Pyrobaculum calidifontis JCM 11548: one gene and its partner. The main gene of each other region encodes a partner of the protein of the gene in region 2 in a complex. Links are inferred from orthologs where the notes say so. Each region holds a gene or a part of one and is shown on either strand. Other genes may lie near its edges. The genes, in order: fen and pcn.

What was found.
Region 1: the proteins of pcn (region 2) and fen are in contact, whole or in part, in a crystal structure (PDB 1RXZ), measured with the Archaeoglobus fulgidus proteins. The link is inferred for Pyrobaculum calidifontis JCM 11548 from one-to-one orthologs. Residues at the interface, in WP_010877842.1 of Archaeoglobus fulgidus: Asn43, Val44, Ala45, Met46, Pro120, Arg121, Pro123, Leu125, Gln151, Met192, Ser194, Asn218, Tyr219, Pro220, Ile237, Leu238, Ala239, Pro240, Arg241, Ile242, Glu243, Ser244; in WP_010877775.1 of Archaeoglobus fulgidus: Lys326, Ser327, Thr328, Gln329, Ala330, Thr331, Leu332, Glu333, Arg334, Trp335, Phe336.

Annotation. Positions count from the first base shown.
Region 1 is NC_009073.1:1,955,739-1,962,749, reverse strand. The notes cover bases 1-2,851. They hold fen (flap endonuclease-1), read right to left. Parts: upstream 2,021-2,851; coding sequence 980-2,020; downstream 1-979. Other genes in these bases: PCAL_RS11220 (CDC48 family AAA ATPase), read right to left, coding at 2,259-2,851; PCAL_RS11225 (hypothetical protein), read right to left, coding at 2,041-2,262; pcm (protein-L-isoaspartate O-methyltransferase), read right to left, coding at 357-980; aspS (aspartate--tRNA(Asn) ligase), read left to right, coding at 1-360. Outside these bases: more of PCAL_RS11220, read right to left, coding at 2,852-4,454; PCAL_RS11215 (elongation factor 1-beta), read right to left, coding at 4,487-4,765; PCAL_RS11210 (zinc finger domain-containing protein), read right to left, coding at 4,798-4,995; PCAL_RS11200 (ABC transporter substrate-binding protein), read left to right, coding at 5,353-6,774; PCAL_RS11195 (carbohydrate ABC transporter permease), read left to right, coding at 6,771-7,011. UniProt on the Methanocaldococcus jannaschii protein: Structure-specific nuclease with 5'-flap endonuclease and 5'-3' exonuclease activities involved in DNA replication and repair.
Region 2 is NC_009073.1:930,031-936,970, forward strand. Bases 2,088-4,867 are described here. They hold pcn (proliferating cell nuclear antigen (pcna)), read left to right. Parts: upstream 2,088-2,991; coding sequence 2,992-3,744; downstream 3,745-4,867. Other genes in these bases: PCAL_RS05260 (30S ribosomal protein S19e), read right to left, coding at 2,088-2,460; PCAL_RS05265 (transcription factor S), read left to right, coding at 2,535-2,867; priS (DNA primase catalytic subunit PriS), read left to right, coding at 3,741-4,679; PCAL_RS05280 (DNA replication complex subunit Gins51), read left to right, coding at 4,672-4,867. Outside these bases: PCAL_RS05235 (molybdopterin molybdotransferase MoeA), read right to left, coding at 1-341; PCAL_RS05240 (hypothetical protein), read left to right, coding at 480-770; PCAL_RS05245 (geranylgeranylglyceryl/heptaprenylglyceryl phosphate synthase), read left to right, coding at 757-1,482; PCAL_RS05250 (50S ribosomal protein L39e), read right to left, coding at 1,471-1,626; PCAL_RS05255 (DNA-binding protein), read right to left, coding at 1,658-1,984; more of PCAL_RS05260, read right to left, coding at 1,984-2,087; more of PCAL_RS05280, read left to right, coding at 4,868-5,157; PCAL_RS05285 (50S ribosomal protein L44e), read left to right, coding at 5,225-5,500; PCAL_RS05290 (30S ribosomal protein S27e), read left to right, coding at 5,505-5,708; PCAL_RS05295 (translation initiation factor IF-2 subunit alpha), read left to right, coding at 5,729-6,529; PCAL_RS05300 (RNA-protein complex protein Nop10), read right to left, coding at 6,526-6,762; PCAL_RS05305 (STT3 domain-containing protein), read right to left, coding at 6,759-6,940.

The DNA of each region.
Region 1 (7,011 bases), 1.0 Mb from region 2 along the record:
TTGATGAAGCTCTATGGGCCGGTGTACTTCATAGTGGACTTCCCAGCCGCGCTGAGGCCCTTCTACACCAAGAGGAAGGAGGGAGAGCTTAGCGAGTCCTACGACTTGATTATCAACGGGTTAGAGATAGCCTCTGGAGCCACGAGGATACATAGAAGAGACGAGCTAGAGGAGGAGATGCGCCGCCGCGGTCTTGACCCCAGGCTGTTTGAAAGCCACCTCTCCGTCTTTGACTACGGCATGCCTCCGCACGCGGGGTTCGGCTTGGGATTTAACCGCCTCGTGACGGCTCTCTTAAACCTCGACAATGTGAGACACGCCACGCTGTACCCAAGGGACAGGTATAGAGTTGAGCCCTAGCCCTCTCTGAGGGGGACGAAGAGGACGTATGTAACCGCCTGTCTCTTAACCTTCCCCCCGCTCTTCACCACTTTGTACAACACCTGTCCCACCCCCTCTTCTACTGGTATCACCATGACTCCCCCCTCTCTCAACTGTTCCACCAACGCCTTTGGAATCTCAGAGGCAGCTGCGGTTACTAACACGGCGTCGAAGGGAGCATGCCTCTCAAGCCCCCGTCTGCCGTCTCCGCGGTATACTTCAACTACGCCGAGGTATCCCAACCTCTCTAGGTTCTGCGCGGCGAATATGGCGAGCTCTCTCACTATCTCCACCGTGTACACTTTGCCCTGTCTCTCTATAGCCTCTGCGCAGACAGCCGCGTGATAGCCAGACCCAGTGCCCACCTCAAGTATCTTCATGCCGGGCCTCGGCTCGATGAGCTCGCACATCATGGCCACCATGTGGGGCGCAGAGATTGTGGCCCCGGCGAAGAGGGGGAGTGGCCTATCTTCGTAAGCCATCATCCTATACTCCGGAGTCACAAACTCCTCACGCGGCACCTTCAGCATTGCGTTTTTTACTCTCTCAGACTTAATCACGCCCTCCTTTACTAACTCGGCTACCAGCCTAGCCGCCATTAGAAAAACGCGTCGAGAGACGTTGTCTTAACCTTCCCCCTGGCCTTAGCCAATCTTTCCAAGGCCTTGGCCACTCTCTCCTGTGAGAAGTCGTGCTCTTCGACGAGCAGTTCCACGATCTTTCTCTCGTCGGGGGTAGAGAGCTCTGTGCTGTACTGATCTGTGACAGGCGGGTTTAGGAAGAACTCCCTAATCTTAAGCGGGTCTACGGGGAATTGCACGCCCTTTAGCACGGTCTGGAGGAGCTTCTCTAGGCTCCCGAACTCCCATATGAGCTTGAGCGCCTTCTGAGGCCCCACACCCGGCACCCCCTCTGGGTTGTAGTCTGTGCCCAAGAGTATCGCCAAGTCGATTAACTGCTCCCTGCCCTTCAGCTTGAGCGATTTAAGCACAGCGTCTAGCTCTATTAACTCTGGCGAGAGCTCCACCACCTCCTCCCCTACCTTTCTCTTGGGAGACACGGCTAGGTTTCTAACTAGGCGGGGCGAACCGAAAAGCAGAGAGTCGTAGTCTTGGCTACCCACGGCCCAGCAGTGCCCCCTCTTGGCCATGTGGGCGGCCTGCGCCTCGCCCTCGCTTGGGGCTTGCACCCACGGGATACCCATGTAGGTCAACAACTTCTTTGCATCTTCCACCATCTCACTCGTCAAAAAGATCGCCCTCTTTGCGTACTTGGCCACGTCTTCCCTCCTCCCCTCCCTTATTGCCTTCTCCACCTCTTCCAAAGCCTTCTCCTTGGCCTTCTTCCGCTGTTCAATCTCTAGGAGCTTAAATTCGGGGGGCTTCCCATCGAATACATACACAGGCTTAACCCCCGCCTCTAGTAGGTTTATCGTGCGGTAAAATAGGCCGGAGAGGTGGCTGGTTATACGCCCCGCGCGGTCCATAAGCGGAGTTCCATCGGGCTGGCGGATAGACGCGAGAAATTGGTAAAGCGCGTTGTAGGCGTCGAGGGCAACGCACTTGCCGGCCAAACTTTCCAGCTTTATCTCACGCCTAGCCTCTTTTCCAATGAGTTTGCCTAGCTCAGTAACGCCCATGTATATACAACAACTAAATATTATTTACGCTTGAAGACTTGGAAAACCTCTCTATTCTCACGCCTCACCCGCCTGACGTAGATCTTTTTATAAATCTCAAGCGTCATGAGAGCCTTAGCCAACTCCGAGTCGCTTATCTGTACGCCGGCCCGCGCCAATACGGACTTAATATCGTCGCTTGTGACACTTTCCTGTCTCCTCAGGAGCATCTCCACGACGTTTCCCACAGTGGTGAGGATCATAGGTACAGCGGAGGCGTTGCCCTGGCCTTGGTCGGAGTAGTTAACTGTCTGGCGCGCTCAAGCCAAGACTCGTAGAACTTCAACATGTCGGGAGTCACAGAGGGTCTAACTTTCTTAAGCGCCTCCTCGAAGTGGCGCATGGAGACCTCCTTTGTGTCTATGTTTTCGCGAAGCGCGAGGAACGTCGCCTCTCTTACCAAGAGCTCTAAATCTGCGCCTGAGTAGCCCTCAGTCCTCCTAGCTATCTCCTCTAAGTCCACATCTTTGGCCAAGGGGGTAGCCCTGGTGTGTATGAGCAAGATCTCAAGCCTGGCCTTAAAGTCGGGGGGCGGCACGTATATAATTCTGTCAAATCTGCCCGGCCTCAGCAACGCGGGGTCTACCAAGTCGGGGCGATTTGTGGCCGCTATTACCACCACGTTCTCCAGGGCCTTTATGCCGTCCATCTCTGCCAAGAGTTGTGCAACAACCCGCTCACTTACGAGAGAGTCCCCGCCAAGCCCCCTAGCCGTGGCCAGCGCATCAATCTCGTCTATGAATATAACGGCCGGAGCCGCCATACGGGCCTTTCTAAAGATCTCTCTGACCATTTTCTCAGACTCGCCCACCCACTTGGAGAAGATCTCCGGCCCCCTAACTGCCACGAAGTTGGCCCCAGACTCGGTGGCAACGGCCTTGGCTAAAAGCGTCTTCCCAGTGCCTGGCGGGCCGAACAACAGTATGCCCTTGGGGGCCCTCAGGCCGAACTTCTTAAAGCGGTCGGGGTACTTAAGAGGCCACTCCACGGCCTCCCTCAGCTCCTGTTTTACATTTTCAAGGCCCCCTATGTCGTCCCAGCGGACCCGCGGCACCTCTATGTGCACCTCTCTGAGGGCAGAGGGGATAATCTCCCGCAACGCGCCCATGAAGTCGGCCATTGTGACCTTGATTTTCTCAAACACCTCGGGGGGTATAGAGGGTTGGTTCAGGTCAATAAGCCCGCTCTGAATAGCCCTCCTCAACGCGCTCATAGCCGCCTCCCTCGCCAAGGCGGCTAAGTCGGCCCCAGTGAAGCCGTGTGTAATCTCGGCGAGTTTTCTCAAATCGACGTCGGGCCCCAGAGGCATGTTCCGGGTATGTATAACAAGTATCTCATACCGGCCCTTGAAGTCGGGAGGATTAATCCAGATCTCTCTGTCGAATCTTCCCGGCCTTCTCAACGCTGGGTCTACTGCGTCTGGGCGGTTTGTGGCTCCTATGACTATTACCTGTCCTCTTTCTTGTAGTCCGTCCATTAGGGTGAGGAGCTGTGCCACTACTCTCTTCTCCACTTCGCCGGTCACCTCCTCTCTCTTGGGCGCTATGGCGTCGATCTCGTCTATGAAGATGATTGCGGGGGCGTTCTTCTTAGCCTCCTCAAATATCTCTCTCAGCCTAGCCTCAGACTCGCCGTAGTACTTAGACATGATCTCAGGCCCGTTAATGGCCACGAAGTAGGCGTTAGCCTCGTTGGCCACGGCCTTGGCCAAAAGCGTCTTCCCAGTGCCAGGAGGCCCAATAAGCAGAATGCCCTTAGGCGGCTCTATGCCCAAGTGCTTAAAAAGCTCAGGATGCCGAAGAGGAAGCTCCACAAGCTCCCTAATCTTCTGCTTAGCATCCTCCAAATCGCCGATGTCCTCCCAAGTCACGTGCGGGATCTTGACGCCTGACACCGGTTTTTCAAATATCTGAATCTGCGTGTCGTCGTTTATTATGACAATGGAGTTGGAGGGCTTGGTCTGAATTACTTGGAATGTGAGAGGCTGGCTAAGCACGTGGATTTGCAACATGTCGCCCTCAACTACCACGTACTCCCTCAACCTCTGCTTAATGTACTGCAGGAAGTTTGCATCAACGGCGATGGTCATAGACACGGGTGCAAGCTTTACAAACGCCGCGGGCTTTGGCTCGACCCTTCTCACTCTTACAGTCTCGTTGAGAGCCACGTCGGCGTTCTTCCTAAGTATGCTGTTCATCCTAATTACGCCCTTGCCCCTATCCTCGGGAAGGCCGTTCCACACCTTAGCGGCAGTCCTCCTCCTCCCAACGATTTCAACCACGTCGCCCACCATTATCCCCGCCCTCTCCATAACCTCGGGGTCTATCCTCACCACTGGACGATTAGCGTCCCGTGCCTTGCTCTCGAGAACTCTTAATTCAATCCACTCACTCACGACAAAAAGTTCGAACTAGGTATAAAAACGTGTCAGAAGCTCAGCCTGCTGAAATACTCAAGCTCAAAACCACCGACGCCCTCCACAGAGCGGAGAATCTCCTCCACCTCGTCAGAGCTATACTCGTCAGACTCGGGCATCCTAATGTAGAACCTAAGAGCCTTAATGCCAAACCCAATCTCCTCCACCTCCACCTTGTCAACCTTATACTTTGGCGCAAGCCTATTGACTATCGCCTCTTTCAACTTTTCAACGTCTACCTCAACGCTCTCTGGGAGAACCCTATATACTAACGCCACTTCTGCCGACATGGGTACGCCAAATTCGCAAAGCTATAAAAGAGTTACGGCCCTACAAACCCACACTCAGGACACCTATACGGCACCCCAAGCTTCCGCGCCCTAGCACTTCTCACAATAGTCGTCTTCCCACAGTTAGGACAAGCAAAAACCACCCCCCTCTCCAACGGCGCCAAAGGCCAGTTTGTCGTCGAATCCGCTGGAGGCGACGGGCCATAGATACGAGCACCCCTAATCGACATAGGAAGCCAAGACAGGCGCGGTATAAAAACTTTACCAACCCGCGGCCAAGTCTAATAATTCGACCTAAACGCTAACACAGCGTCGACGATGCGAGTACAGAGATCTTTTCCGCATTCTACTTTTAGTCGCAAGACAAGGGAAATTTGACACGCCGGGGGTGGGATTTGAACCCACGCCCCCTGAACGGGGACGGGATATCCCCGCCTTAGCCCTCGAGTCCCGCGCCTTGGGCCGCTCGGCCACCCCGGCGCCTCTATTTGAGTATGTGTATTTAAGTCTTGATCCTCCTTGTTAAGGCACTGCTACGTTGGGCGACGTAGCAATACTTTAAAAGCATTAGAAGTCTATGTTTTTCTATGAAGACATCCCAGCTTCTTGCAATAGTTGTGTTAGTCGTTGTTGTGGGCGTCGTTGCATATATTCTGGGCACCATGCAACAAGCGCCGCAGGTTACACAGACGGCTCCCACACCCCCCGCTCAGACGACGGCGCAGGTAAAGAAAATCTCATTCTACACCTGGTGGGCTGGCCTTGAAAGATTTGCAATAGATGCAGTTATTGGGAACTTTACAAAGAAGACGGGTATTCAGGTAGAGAAAACCGCCGTGCCCGGCGGCGCTGGTGTAAACGCCAAATTTGCAATTTTGGCATTAATGCAGGCGGGGAATCCGCCTGCGGCGTTTCAAGTGCACTGTGGGCCTGAGATTCTGAGCTATATCTATGTGGCTCCGAAGGGGGAGGCCAGCTTTGTAGAGTTGAGCAGTGTGGCAAAGGAAATAGATATGACGACTCAAGCGCCTGACGTACTTTCGGCGTGCTCCCTGAACGGGAAAGTATACGCATTGCCAGTTAATATACACAGGGCAAATCTCATATTTATAAATAAACAGGTTTTAGACAAAATTGGTGGTTCTGTTCCCAAGAGTTTAGACGACTTAGTTGCCCTATGTAATAAGGCAACCTCCATGGGCATCCCATGCCTACTGCAAGCCGGCGCCGACCAGTTCACAATACTGCACTTATGGGAGCAAGTGTTTTTGGCCGTAGCCGGGCCGCAGAAGTTCATAATATTTACGTATGGAACACTGCCCCCAGACGACCCCTCTCTACGCCAGGCCACAGAGGTGTTCTTGACGCTTTCGAAGACATTTCCTGCTAATTGGCCTTCTCTGGATTGGACGGGGGCTGTGGCAGACTTAGTTGCTGGAAAAGGCTTGGCGCATGTAGATGGCGACTGGGTAGTGGGGTTGATATACAACGTCTATCCACAGGTGAAGATGTGCCCCTACACTGCTGTCACGCCAGACTGCAATATAATAGTGGCTCCATTCCCTGGAACTCAAGGTATTTACAACCTAGTTATAGACGCGGTGGCAGTACCCGCTGGGTCTCCCACTACGCAGATGGGGATAGAATTTGTGAAATACTTCGCGGGACCGGAGGGGCAGTCGATTTTCAACCCGCTTAAGGGCTCCATAGCGGTTTATAAGAACATAGACCCAGCCATATATCCCACGCCTATACAGAGGTGGGAGGTGGAGGAGTATAGGAATGCCAAGGCCTATGTATTTAGCCTAACACACGGCGCATTATTCTCTGACGTGTGGCAGTCATTGCTACAACAGTCCATTGTACTCGTACAAACGGGTCGGACCGACTTATGGTACAATACGTTGGCCAGCGCCCTCAATACCGAGAGATCCCTCTGGAAGGATACTTGGTACATGGGAGCGCCTGGGAAACCCTTCGGCGGCTATCAGCCACCTTGGGTTAAATGAGAAAATCTCTTATACTTTTTTTACTACCGCTTTTTATTGCTATAACTTTTTTATACTCGTTTATACTGTGGAATTTATATTATTCATTAACAAATTATTCTATTCTCACTCCATATGAAAGTTTTGTTGGTTTTAATACATATGCGCAATTATTTAGCGATCCCCTATTCCAAGAAGCATTCGCTAAAACTCTTCTCTGGATCTTCATACTTGTATCGTTGGGCAATGTCGTAGGCC
Region 2 (6,940 bases):
GCCTCCTCTGGCACAACCGCGTCTGCCCCCTCTGGCAGAAAGGCGCCCACTGTTACATACACCGTCTCCCCCGGCTTGAGGGAGAGATCTCTCCTGAATTGCCCCACCAAGACTCTCCCAACCACTTTAAATCTGCCGGGGGTGGCCTCGGAGCTGACGGCGTATCCGTCGTAGGCGGCTCTGGGGTATGGGGGATAGTCGTGCGGTGCCGCGACGTCGCGAGCTGCCACATAGCCAACGGCGTCCCAGGTTGCGATCTTCTTCACATCGCCGATCTTCTTAACGAGGGGCAGTATCTCTGCCACTTTCGCCAGCGGATTAAGCCCGGCGAGGTAGCGCATGTATGTCGCCCAGGCTCTGTATATAAAGTTTTTATACCAAGCCGTAGGAGACGTCGGTGATGGAGTCAGGGTTACGGCGATAGATGACCGGAGGCGCTATCGCTGATATATTTATATACAGGGCTGTGGAAGTCGTCGATGGGCAAGCGTAGGAAGAGGAGGAAAATTCTTCTCAAGCCTAAGAAGACGTTGCCCAAGATCTTCACTTGTCCACACTGCGGCGCCCAGCTGGTAACTGTGAAGAAGACGAAGAACGGCTACCTAGTGATCTGCGGAAGCTGCGGCCTTAGCCACGAGTTTGAAGAAAGGGCCGGGTGGATGCCCGTGGACTACTACAACGCCTTTGTCGACTTATACCTAGAGGGCAAGATCCAGCCCCCCCAGCCTAGCCACGCGCATTCCGAGGGCGGGGGAGATGAAGCTAGTTGACTACCTACTGGAGGGCAGCGTTAAACACTTCACGCTGATAGACCCCGACAAGTCGGTGGACTATTTGAAGATAGTGAGATACGCACTTGACGCGGGGACAGACGGAATCTTGGTGGGCGGCTCTTTGGGCATTAGAGAGACGCAGATGACGCAAGTGGTGAAGGACATCAAGTCTGTGGCACACGTCCCCGTGGTCCTATTCCCCGGCTCTCCGAGCCAGCTCACAGAGGAGGCCGACGGCGTTTTGTTCCTCAGCGTATTAAACTCCCTAGACCCCTACTTCATAATTGGGGCGCAGGTGCAAGGCGCTGTGTTAATAGCCAAACACTTCCCAAGGCTAGAGGTGATATCCACCGCATACGTCATCGTGGGCGACGGAGGAGCGGCAGGATTTGTCTCCATGAGCAAGCCAATTCCCTACGCCCGGTGGGACTTGGCCGTGGCTTACGCGCTCGCCGCCTACTACATAGGCTTCGGCGCCGTGTACCTAGAGGCCGGGAGCGGGGCTCCGCAGCCGGTGCCGCCGGAGATGGTGAGGGCGGTGAGAAAAGTCTTCCCAAGAGTTTTAATAGTGGGCGGAGGGATAAGAAGCGGCGAGGCGGCGCGTCAATTGGCGCGAGAGAGGCCTAATGTAATTGTGACGGGGACCTTAGCCGAGGAGCAACCCGAGAAGCTTGCCGAAGTCGTCAGAGCTATAAAATCAAGCCTTTAACTTCTGCCTTCTCCAGTGCCGCCTCGCGGGGGACCTAGTAACCCTCCTTTTTGTCTTGGCGATGACCCACAGGGGAGGGTTTCTGTTGCTGTTTAAAGCCGCGGCGAGCCTAAGCTTCTTGCCCAGCGGCTTGTTTCTAGCCATGGCCGCCTAAAATGTCGAAGTTTTAAATTTTTCAGAGTCGGAATCTGTACTCTTGCCGGGTTTGGCTGTACACAGCCTCTAGGATCTTCTTCAAAGTCTCGTCGTCTATTGGCACTTTTACTCTTCCAGAGGAGGCCAGGGAGATCAATTGTTGCTCCAGCGCCTCCACGATGTCCGGCCTTACGACTCTAATGTTGTCTAGCCTCGCCAAGGCCTCCGGCGTTAGTATCCTCTTGAGCACTGCCCTCCTCTGGGCCGCCGCTATTTGCGCCTGCCGCTCTGCCTCTGCCCTCTTTTGTAGCTCCTCGAGCTTTTTCCTTCTAAGTTCTTCAAGCTCTCTATCCTCGGCCTCTGCCATTACTCCTTGGGCGGCGCGACGTATTTGGCGAGCTCAGGCCTCTGCTTCACCAACTCTTTTGCAATACGGGCGGCGACTCTGTCCACAAGAGACTTGCCCTCTGGCGTCAACACGCGCCCCCTCTTGGTCTTTGTCACAAAACCCGCATGTTCTAGCTGTTGTAGAATCTTCCTAATTATTGCGCCGCCTGCCTTTCTAGTTCTCTCGGGCCTAGTCTTGTCGCCTATCTTGGCCCTGTAGCCATAGGCGGTTCTAAGAGAACCGACGCCGACGGGTCCATATATGTAAAGCTTTCTCATAATAGAGGCGGCACGTATGTACCACCAGTCCTCGCTCATGGGCGGCCTCTCCTTATTGGCCCCAGTTTTTACAAAAGGCGCCCAGACAGGCGGCTTGACCTGCGGCACGTTGTCCTTTATGTACTTCGCCAACTCCGCTATTAACAAGTCTGCTGGCACGTCTTTCACCGAAGTCACGTGTCCCACACCCCCCGGGTTTATAAGTTTTCGTGGGCAAAAAGAATTTAAAGGGCAGGGGCAGGGGGACCTCTGTGAGATTTTGTCCAAACGACAAGAGCTTGTTAATCCCAGTAAAGAAGGGCGATCGCACAGTGCTTAGATGTCCCAAATGCGGCTACGAGGAGGAGGTGTCTCAAGAGGTTAGAGGCAGGTACCAGAGCAAATCCGCAGTAGAAAACAAAAACCAACTCATAGTAGTTGCAGACAACGCAGTTAACTTGCCCAAGGTAAAGACGCGGGGTTGCCCAAAGTGCGGCCACGACGAGGCCTACTTCTGGGTTCAGCAGACGAGAGCCGCCGACGAGCCTCCCACCAGATTCTACAAGTGTACAAAATGCGGCCACGTGTGGCGGGAATACGAATAGCCCATCTTTTCTATCGCAGTCAGAGGAGGCGTTGGCGGCGGGCCGCCCGCATAGGCGCTTAGGGGTACCTTAGGGTGGGGTGTATTATGGGTTCAATTTTTTAAAAAGTGGGCCACCTTATGTCATGCCTAAGTATGTTCTAACGTATATGGACGCCAAGGAGTTCGCGTACATAATAGACTCACTATCGGTGTTGGTGGAGGAGGCAAGCTTCGTGCTTAGGAGCGATGGCCTTTTTCTCCGCGCGTTAGACGCGTCTAGGACGGCCATGGTAGACCTCTCTATGCCTAAGGAGGCCTTTGAGGAATTCCCAGAGGTTGAGGAAGAGGTAAAGCTCGGCTTCAATTTTAAGGATCTTAAGAAGCTACTGCGGCGGGTGAAGAAGGGCGACAAGATAAGCCTTGAAATCGAGGAGTCCAGAGTCAAGGTGAAGCTGGTGGGCAAGTCTGTCAGATCTATAACTCTCCCCATGATTGAGGTGGTGTCTGAGGAGCTCCCAACGCCTAAGGTGGTCTTCACGGCGCTTGTCAAAACCAGTAGCGACGTATTGGCCTCTGCTGTGAAAGACGCAGACGCTGTAGCAGACGAGGTGAAGTTTGAGGCAAACGAGGACGCCTTTGTAATAAGCGCGGCCAGCGACAAGGGCGAGGTGGAAGTGCGGCTGGACAAGGGCAGCGAGCTTGTCTACGAGTTTGACGTAAAGGAGCCGGCCTCGGCCCGCTATTCGCTGGAGTACCTCGTGGACATCGTGGGCAAGGCGTCTAAAATAAGCGACATAGCCACTGTGGAGTTGGCCACTGCGAAGCCTGTCTTGCTCACCTTCGACATACCGGCCGGCGGCCGAATTGCCTACTACGTGGCGCCGAGGGTGGAGTGATTGTAGAAGTATTTTTCCGCAACTACTACAGGAACTACGCGAAGCTGGAAGTAGACGAGGTGGAAAAGAGGGAGTTCGCCTTCCAGCCCTTTGTCGGCGGCATGGTTAGGCACAAGGCCTTTAAAAACCTCGAAGAGCTGAAGAGGCACTTGGTTGAGAAGACGCCTCGGCACGTCTACTACTCCACCGCCCGGTACGAGAGGCCTTGGGAGGAGGACATGGAGCGAAAGGGCTGGCTAGGCGCCGACTTAGTATTTGACATAGATGGAGACCACCTCGACACTGAGGCGTGTAGAGAGAGCAAGGTGGTGTCTTTGGCGTGTCTAGAGGACGCCAAGGAGGAGGCCAACAAGCTCATAGACGTGTTGACAGAGGAGCTGGGCCTTAAGCCGACTAAGGTCGTATTCTCCGGCAACAGGGGATTCCACGTGCACGTGGTCGATGAAGAGGTGTTGGCCCTTGGGCAAAAGGAGCGTAGAGAGCTTGTGAACTACCTAAAGGCAGTCGGGTTTGACCCCTCTAAGTTCCACATGAAGGTGGGGAGGCGGAAGGTCGTGTTGTACGAGGAGGAGGCCGTGGGCAACCTCTTGCGCATTAGGAGAGGCATAGAGGACCCCGAGGCGTTGAAGGTTGAGGTAGACGAGGTGGTGACGCAGGACGTGCATAGGCTCATAAGGGCCCCCGGCTCGCTCAACGGGAAGACGGGCCTCGTGGCATTGCCTCTCTCAGTGAGAGACTTGGAAAAAGAAGTGGCGCACATAGTCGAGAGGGCTATCGCCTTTAGAAAGGGGAATTTGAGGCTGAGGTTCGAAAAGCCGTTCCAGGGCACTGTGTTGTTTGAAAAAGTGGAGGCGAGAGAGGGCGACATTAAGACGCTGCCAGCACATGTGGCCATATACCTAGAGCTACAGGAATTTGGCAAAATATATGATTGAGAAGCTGAGGCTCTGGTTAGCCGCTGAGGCTAACTCGCGCTTTCTCACAGAGCCGCCGTACGGCTCGTACGCAGAGGCGGCTGAGCAGTTTGTCAGAGATTTGCAGAACTCGCCGCTGCCGCAGAGCATAGCGGAGCAGGTTAAAGCCCATGTCTACTCCACGTTGGTCACGATAGTGGAACTTAGAACGCGGAAGATACTGTGGGAACTGAGCCAAGGCCGCGAGCCTAAGAATACGACGGCAGAAGAGGAGAGGCTCATACGGCCGTTGTTGAAAATCCTCCGTGCCAGACCCCACCGGAGAGAGGCGCAGGAGTATGTGATTGTACAATTCGTAACTCCCCACCCTGCCATAATAACTGAGGACTTTAAACAGATAGGTCCCTTTAACAAGGGCGACTTGGCTAAACTGCCTCCCCGCGACGCGAAAGACCTAGAGGAAAGGGGCGTTGCCAGACTCCTCCGGCTTGAAGACTAACTGAGGCCCGATCCCCTGCGGGGCGTGGTGGGAGTAAAATTTATTTTGTCCCCCTTTTTGCCCCTTCGTGAAGTTTCCCAAGAGCGTAAATATGTACTGTCCACGGTGTAACACATATACGCAGCATAGCGTGTCCAACTACCACGGAGGTCAGAGGAGGTCGCTGGCGGAGGGCCAGAGGAGGTATGAGAGAAAGTTGAAGGGGTACGGCTCCACTCCTAAGCCTAAGCAGAAGAGGTTTGCCAAGGTCAATAAAAAGGTGACCTTAGTATTTACCTGCACTAAGTGCGGCTACAAAATTGTGAAGAGCTTAGGCAGGATGAAGAAGGTGGAACTGGTGTAGGCCCATGCCACAGAGGTTCAGCAGAGTCCTAATACCACAGCCTCGGTCTAGGTTTGTTAGACTTAGGTGCCCCGACTGTGGAAACGAGCAGGTAACCTTTAGCCACGCCGCGATGGTGGTGCGCTGTCTCGTGTGCGGCAGAGTTTTGGCGCAACCCACCGGTGGGAAGGCGATTTTCGCAGGCCACGTCGTAAAAGTTTTAGAATAGCCCCCAAACCCCTTCCTTCAATGAAGTTAGTGAAAAAGGATTTTCCAGACGTAGGCGAGTTAGTCATAGGCACAGTCAAAAAGATCGCGGAGCACGGGGCGTATGTGTACCTAGACGAATACGACTTGGAGGCCTTTGCGCCGACGCAAGAGGTGGTCCAGTCTTGGTTTCACAGCATTAGGGATTACATAAAGGAGGGCAATAAGACGGTGTTTAAGGTGATAAGCGTAAACCCCAAGATGCGCGTGGTAGAGGTTTCTCTCAAGAGAGTTAGAGTAGACGAGAAGGAGAAGAAGCTCCTCCTCTACCGCCACAGAGTCAGAGTGTTGAAGCTCTTGGAAATCGCCATGAAGAGGCTGAACAGGCCGCCACAAGAGGCTTTAAACGTCTTGTGGTATCTAGAGGAGCAGTTCGGCGACCCCTTCAAAGTCTTCGAAGAAATTGTGAAAACGGGGCCGCAGGTGTTAGACGGGTTAGACCTAGACGACAAGCTGAAGGAGCTCCTCGTAGAGCTGGCCCGGCAACAGGTGGAAATCCCACCCACGAAGATCTCCGGCGTAATTAAGGCCGTGAGCGTGGAGGGCGATGGCGTTGAGAAGATAAAGGCCGCATTGACGGAGTTGCTCAAGGCTCTGGAGGCAAAGTATCCACAAGTCTCGGCCAAAATCTACGTGATAGGCCCGCCGCGGTATCGGATAGACTTGGTGGGCAAAATGCCGAAGCAGGTAGAGGCGGCGTTTAACGAGGTCTCAGCCCTCCTACAGTCTCTACAGAAGAAGTACAAGGTAATTGCAAGCGTCCAGAGAATAGAGCAGGGCTAGCCGCTCCCCTCCACCACGGCGGCGAATTCCTCCAAGATCTTCCTCCTCGTTTCCTCTTTCACGGGGAGTGTCCCGAGCAACGCCTTTTGTAAAATTCTATACCGCTGGTACTTGTCCTCGGGGGAAAACTTAGGCGGGTGAGGCACCTCGACCTCGCCCCCGCACTTCGGGCAGCTGGCCTTCGAAAGCGTGTACCAGCCGCAGTTTTTACAACGCCTCAGAAGCGACTTCACGGCCCCACTTCGTACAGCACAACCCACCCATGGGGCCTAGAGACGTAGACAAGCCTCAGAGGCCTCGTCGCCGTTGTAATAAACGGCACCTGCTCCTTTGCGCCAGTAAGCGGGTCGGCCACCACCTCCACGCTCCCGGAGGTCCACCCCTGTATTGTGTACTGGAGAGCCCCTGCCA